2 regions of the Streptomyces sp. P9-A4 genome follow, and region 1 is predicted to be linked to the other one. Evidence: riboswitches for the same ligand, from Rfam matches in the RefSeq annotation. Region 1 holds a riboswitch; the other holds the start of a gene.
The links. A riboswitch is a leader RNA that binds a small molecule or an ion and turns the genes downstream of it on or off. The one in region 1 is predicted to bind glycine.

Region 1 (3,396 bases):
CCTGGTTGGCGGCGACGACCTCACCCGAGACGGGGGAGTACAGGTCGCTCACGGACTTCGTCGACTCCAGCTCGCCGCAGGTCTCGCCCGCGGTGACGGTGTCACCGACCTCGGGGAGCTGGGCGTAGACGACGTCACCGAGCGCGTTGGCGGCGAACTCCGTGATGCCGACGGTCGAGACGCCGTCCTCGGCGTCCGACAGCCACTCGTGCTCCTTGGTGTAGCGCAGCTGCTGGGGGTTGCTCATGGCCTGATTCTCCTGGATCGGGGGAGTACTGATGAACGTGGGTCTTACGGGGTGAGACGCGAAGTGAGACGGATACGTCACTTCCGGCGCGGACGCGTCACTTCTGGCGCTTGTAGAACGGCAGCGCCACGACCTCGTAGGGCTCGTGGGTGCCACGGATGTCCACACCTACACCCTCGGTGCCGGGCGTGGCGTGCGCCGCGTCCACGTACGCGATGGCGATCGGCTTGCCGAGCGTCGGGGACGGGGCGCCGGAGGTCACCTCGCCGATCACCACGCCGTCCTTGACGACGGAGAAGCCGGCGCGCGGGACGCGGCGGCCCTCGGCGATCAGGCCGACGAGCTTGCGGGGCGGGGCGGTCTCGGCGCGCTCGGCGGCCTTCTCCAGCGCCTCGCGGCCGACGAAGCGGCCCTCGTTCGTCGTCTTCTCGAACTTCACGACCCGGCCGAGGCCCGCGTCGAAGGGGGTGAGGCCGGTGGTCAGCTCGTGGCCGTACAGCGGCATGCCCGCCTCCAGGCGGAGCGTGTCACGGCAGGACAGACCACAGGGGATCAGACCGACCGGGGCGCCCGCCTCGGTCAGCGCCTTCCAGACGCCCTCGGCGTGCTCGGGCTTGAGGAACAGCTCGAAGCCGTCCTCGCCGGTGTAGCCGGTACGGGCGATCAGCGCGGGCACGCCCGCGACGGTGCCCGGCAGGCCGGCGTAGTACTTGAGACCGTCCAGGTCGGCGTCGGTGAGCGACTTGAGGATGCCGGGGGACTCCGGGCCCTGGACGGCGATCAGGGCGTACGCGTCGCGGTCGTCGCGGACCTCGGCGTCGAAGCCGCCGGAGCGGGCGACGAGCGCGTCCAGGACGATCTGGGCGTTGGAGGCGTTGGCGACGACCATGTACTCGGTCTCGCCGAGGCGGTAGACGATCAGGTCGTCGAGGATGCCGCCGTCCTCCCGGCAGATCATCGTGTAGCGGGCGCGGCCGACGCCCACCGTCGAGATGTTGCCGACCAGGGCGTGGTCGAGGAGCGCGACGGCCTGCGGCCCGGCGACGGTGATCTCGCCCATGTGCGAGAGGTCGAAGAGACCGGCCTTGGTGCGGACGGCGACGTGCTCGTCGCGCTCGCTGCCGTACCGGAGCGGCATGTCCCAGCCCGCGAAGTCGGTCATGGTCGCGCCCAGGGAACGATGCAGGGCATCGAGGGCGGTCAGACGGGGGGCAGTGCTCATGGGTGGCTCCCGGATCCCAAGGGCGTGATCGGTGACGAACACATGACGGCGAGGACGTCCTCCCCATCTGTCATGGAACCTGAGAGGTTCACCGAGAGCATCTCGTCACCGAGAGATCGGCTTGCACCTTGGGTGGGGACACGGCAGGGTGTCCCGCTTTTCAGATCTGCCTCATCCGCGCGGTACGGGGCCTGAGAGATTCAAGGGAGGGTCTTGCTCCTTCGGCGCCCGGACGCGCTCTGCGGTCCGGAACTCTCCCGCGCGGATTCGAGCGGCCGGTATGCGATTGTGTGGCGACTGTGCGCGCCTGGCGCGCACATCATTGCACGAGGGCCCGGCGGGGCAAATCGCTTGTGTCTCATTACTGTTTCTTTACACTTCTTGGGCAAGGGTCTCCTGAGGCCCGGCAGGGGGGAGAAGCGATGAGGTTCCAGCACACCGGCGCATACGCTCCGAGTACGGGCATACCGTCCCAGCGGGCCCGTGCCAGAACCCGCCGCCGGGGCCGGCTCCTGCGGGACCTGCGCGAGCGCGGCGGCCGCGGTCCCCGTGCCCTCACCTTCGCCGCCGGCGACCTCGTCGTCGTCTCGGGCCTGCCCGGCAGCGGCAAGTCCACCCTCATGAAGCGCGTCGCCGAGGGCACCGGCATCGACTCCCAGGACGCCCGTGAGCGCTGGCAGGCCCGCATGCCCCGCCTCCTGCCGTACGCCCTCTACCGCCCTCTCGTCCGGCTCGCCCACTACGCCGGACTCCGCCGCGCCCTGCGCTCCGGCGCCGGGGTGATCGTCCACGACTGCGGCACCCAGTCCTGGGTGCGGGGCTGGCTCGCCCGCGAGGCCCGCCGCCGCGGCCGGGCCCTGCACCTCCTGCTCCTCGACGTCACTCCGGACGCCGCCCGCGCCGGCCAGCGCGCCCGCGGCCGGGGCGTCTCGGCCTACGCCATGGCCCGGCACCGGCGGGCCGTCGCGCGGCTCGTCCGGGCCGCCGAGTCCGGCAGCCTGCCGCACGGCTGCGCCTCCGCCACCCTGCTCGACCGGGACGCGGCGGACGCCCTGCGGAGGATCGGCTTCCGGGAGGCCGCCTGACGGCCGCCCCCGGGCCCCGGGCCGCCGCGTTCCGTACCCTTTGGGCCACGCCGCCACCGGGGCGGCGTTAGGGTGCTGCCGGGCGGCCGGTGCGGCAGGCCGTGCGAGAAGGGGAAACGGGACCGTGGACGTGACGTGGCCGGGCAATGAGCTCGAAGAGGTCCTTGCCGCCTCACTCGGCAACCCGGAGGCCGGCGGCCGGCTGGTCGAAGTACTGGGCCGCAGCTCCGTCTGGGTGCCCCTGCCCAACGGCGGCAGCGCCGAGAGTGCCGACCTCGACCTCCCCACCATGGAGATCGACGGCGCGGCGTACGTCCCCGTGTTCAGCTCCGAACAACAGTTCCTCGCCTGCGTCGGCGGCCACATGTCCTTCACCGTCGCCCCCGCCCGCGACTTCGCCCGCGGCCTGCCCCCGCAGCTCGGCATCGCGGTGAACCCCGGCGGCACCGTCGGGGTTCCGCTGCCCCCGCCCGCCGTCGTCGAACTCTGCCGCGCCGGACGCACCCCGCTCGACGGCCCCGCGAGCGGCGGCCGGGTCCGCCTCTTCGAGCCCGACTGGCAGGACGACCCCGTCGACTTCCTCTCCGCCGCCGCCGCCGAGTTCGAGGCCACCGGCGTCGTCGTCACCGCCCGCCGCGCCCTCGCCAGCGTCGAGGGCACCGAACCCGCCCTCTTCGTCGGCGTCCAGCTCTCCGCCTGGGACGGCATCGACCGCAACGCCCCCCTGGACGCCCTCGGCCGCGCCCTCGGCCGGGTCGAGGTGGCCTGGCCGGTCAACCTCATCCTGCTCGACATGGCGCAGGACCCGGTCGGCGACTGGATGCTGGAGCGGGTACGCCCCT
Region 2 (3,396 bases), 4.4 Mb from region 1:
CGTGGCCGACGACGGCGCGAGCGCGCGGGCGGCCGGGGAGCGGCTGCGGGTCGACATCCTGGCGACGACGGGACTCACCGGTTCCGTGGGGCTCGCCGGTTCCAAGATGATCGCGAAGATCGCCTCCGAGGAGGCCAAGCCCGACGGGCTCGTCCTGATCGAGCCCGGCACCGAGCGCGAGCTGCTCGGCCCTCGGTCGGTGCGGATCCTGCCCGGGGTGGGGCCGGCCACCGGGGAGCATCTGCGGCGGGCCGGGATGACCACCGTGACCGACCTCGCGGAGGCGGGCGAGGACGAGCTCGTACGGCTGCTGGGGCGGGCGCACGGGGCCTCGCTGTACAGGATGGCCCAGGGGCACGACGACCGGCCCGTGGTGGCCGAGCGGGACGCCAAGTCGGTGTCCGTCGAGGACACCTTCGACGTCGACCTGCACGACCGGGTACGCATCCGGGTCGAGGTCGAGCGGCTCGCCGAGCGCTGCGTCGGGCGGCTGCGGGCCTCGGGGCACTCCGGGCGGACCATCGTCCTGAAGGTGCGGCGCTACGACTTCTCCACGCTGACCCGGTCCGAGACGCTCCGGGGGCCCACTGACGACCCGGGGGTGGTGCGGGAGGCGGTGGGGCGGCTGCTGGAGGGCGTGGACACGACCGGGGGCGTGCGGCTGCTCGGAGTGGGGGTGAGCGGGCTCGCGGACTACACGCAGGAGGATCTGTTCGCTCAGGCGGAGGCGCGGGGCGCGGCCGAAGCCCGCGTGGAGGGGGAGGCGGGGGGTGGCGCCGAAGCCGGTGACCGCGTGGCGGAGGGGGCCGCGGAGGATGCCGTGTCGGCGCCCGCCGGCGCAGGGGCCGTGACGGGCGGGAAGGCGGGCTCCGGAGGGGCCGAGGGGGCCGTGGAGCGGCACTGGTCGCCCGGCCATGACGTACGGCACGCGGTGTACGGGGCCGGGTGGGTCCAGGGGAGCGGGGTCGGGCGGGTCACGGTGCGGTTCGAGGAGCCGTGGTCCGGGCCGGGGCGGGTGCGGACGTTCTCCGTGGACGACCCGGAGCTGGAGCCGTCGGAGCCGTTGCCGCTGGTGCGTCGTGACGTGGGGGCGTGAGGGGTGCGCCCGGCCGCCGGCCCCGGCTGGGCCCGCACCGCCCCGTGCGGCTCGGTGCGGGTATGTCGTGGCGTGCCGGGGAGGCGGGCCCGCCCGGCGGGCCGGGCTTCTCGGTCAGGTGCCGTCCTGGCCCGCCAGGCGGCCGAAGTCCGTGTCCGGGGTGTCCGTGGGGGGCGGCGGGAGGGCCATGCTGTAGTGGCGGTAGAGCTGGAGTTCCTGTTCCGGGGAGAGGTGGCGGCCCACGCCGAAGTCGGGCGCGTCCTTGATGAGGGCGCGTTCGTAGGGGACGTGGAGGCCGTCACCGGCCAGCTCGCTCGGCTCCAGCGGGACGAAGGCGTCCCGGCTGAACAGGCCGGTGCGGACCGCGGCCCATTCCGGGATGCCGGTCGCGTCGTCCAGGTACACCTCGTCCACGGTTCCGATCTTGTGTCCCTTCCGGTCGAACGCCTTGCGGCCGATCAGGCTGCGCGGATCGATGTCGGTCTGCACGGTCCCTCCAACTGGTCGCAACTGCTCTACACCCCTACGAAAGTGCACAACTGGGATGTCGGCCACTTGAGCGATGGCAGCCGCAACCGCGCTGGTAGGCTGGCTGTGGCTGTCGACCCCGTGCGGGAGAGTCCTCCGGAGAAACCTTCCGGTGGACGCCGAAGGAGCAAATCCTCCCCGGAATCTCTCAGGCCCCTGTACCGCGCGGACGAGGTCACTCTGGAAAGCAGAGCGGTGTCAGACGGCATGCGCTCTCACCGACGGTGAAAGCCGGCGTGCCGTGAGGCGTGCCGGTGAAACTCTCAGGTTGAGATGACAGAGGGGGAGGCCGTCCGGGTACCCGCGCCGCGGTGCCCCTCGCAGGTCGTGACGACCAGGAGGCCTCCGTACATGACCGCCAACCGCACTCCGCTCTCCGAGCTCGAACAGGGCATCCCGTTCGAGCAGCGGCACATCGGGCCCGACGCCGAGGCGCGCGCCAAGATGCTCGCCCAGGTCGGTTACGGCTCCCTCGACGAGCTCACGGCCGCCGCCGTGCCGGACGTCATCAAGAACACCGAGGCGCTCGGCCTGCCGTCCGCGCGCACGGAGGCCGAGGTCCTCGCCGAGCTGCGTGACCTCGCCGACCGCAACCAGGTGCTCGCGCCCATGATCGGCCTCGGCTACTACGGCACCTTCACCCCGCCGGTGATCCTGCGGAACGTGATGGAGAACCCGGCCTGGTACACCGCGTACACGCCGTACCAGCCGGAGATCTCCCAGGGCCGCCTGGAGGCCCTGCTGAACTTCCAGACCGTCGTCGCCGACCTGACCGGGCTGCCCACCTCCGGCGCCTCGCTGCTCGACGAGGGCACCGCCGCCGCCGAGGCCATGTCCCTCGCCCGGCGCGTCGGCAAGGTCAAGAACGGTGTCTTCCTGGTCGACGCCGACGCCCTGCCGCAGACGATCGCCGTCATCGAGACCCGCGCCGAGCCGACCGGTGTCGAGGTCGTCGTCGCCGACCTCTCGGCGGGCATCCCGGCCGAGATCGCCGAGCGCGGTGTGTTCGGTGTGCTCCTCCAGTACCCGGGTGCCTCCGGCGCCGTCCGCGACATCAAGCCGCTGATCGACGCCGCCCACGAGCTCGGCGCGATCGTCACCGTCGCCGCCGACCTGCTCGCGCTGACCCTGCTCACCTCGCCCGGCGAGCTGGGCGCGGACATCGCCGTCGGCACCACCCAGCGCTTCGGCGTCCCGATGGGCTTCGGCGGTCCGCACGCCGGCTACATGGCCGTCCAGGACAAGCACGCCCGCTCGCTGCCCGGCCGTCTCGTGGGCGTCTCCGTCGACGCCGACGGGAACCGCGCGTACCGCCTGGCCCTCCAGACCCGCGAGCAGCACATCCGCCGCGAGAAGGCCACCAGCAACATCTGTACCGCTCAGGTGCTGCTCGCCGTCATGGCCGGCATGTACGCCGTCTACCACGGCCCCGAGGGCCTCCGGGGCATCGCGCGCCGCACCCACCGCTACGCCGCGATCCTGGCCGCCGGCCTGACCGCCGGTGGCGTGGAGCTCACCCAGGGCGCCTTCTTCGACACCCTCACCGCCCGCGTGCCCGGCAAGGCCGACGAGGTCGTCGCCGCCGCCCGCGAGGCCGGTGTGAACCTCTACCGCGTCGACGCCGACCACGTGTCGATGTCCTGCGACGAGACCACCGGCCGCGCCCAGCTCACCGCCGTCTGGGGCGCCTTCGGTGTCACGGCCGACATCGAGGCGCTGGACGCCACCGCCGAGGAGACGCTGCCCGCCGGGCTGCTGCGCTCCGACGCGTT

Region 2: linked by a shared signal. The riboswitch ahead of gcvP (aminomethyl-transferring glycine dehydrogenase) and the one ahead of gcvT (glycine cleavage system aminomethyltransferase GcvT) in region 1 are both predicted to bind glycine.

Annotation. Positions count from the first base shown of each region.
Region 1 is NZ_JAZIFY010000001.1:5,355,344-5,358,739, forward strand. It holds gene gcvH (glycine cleavage system protein GcvH) at 1-247, opposite strand, end outside; gene gcvT (glycine cleavage system aminomethyltransferase GcvT) at 345-1,469, opposite strand; glycine riboswitch at 1,527-1,638, opposite strand; glycine riboswitch at 1,640-1,739, opposite strand; gene V4Y03_RS24260 (AAA family ATPase) at 1,892-2,554, shown strand; gene V4Y03_RS24265 (enhanced serine sensitivity protein SseB) at 2,679-3,396, shown strand, end outside.
Region 2 is NZ_JAZIFY010000001.1:983,029-986,424, reverse strand. It holds gene V4Y03_RS04375 (DNA polymerase IV) at 1-1,096, shown strand, start outside; gene V4Y03_RS04370 (PRC-barrel domain-containing protein) at 1,211-1,585, opposite strand; glycine riboswitch at 1,699-1,798, shown strand; gene gcvP (aminomethyl-transferring glycine dehydrogenase) at 1,976-3,396, shown strand, end outside.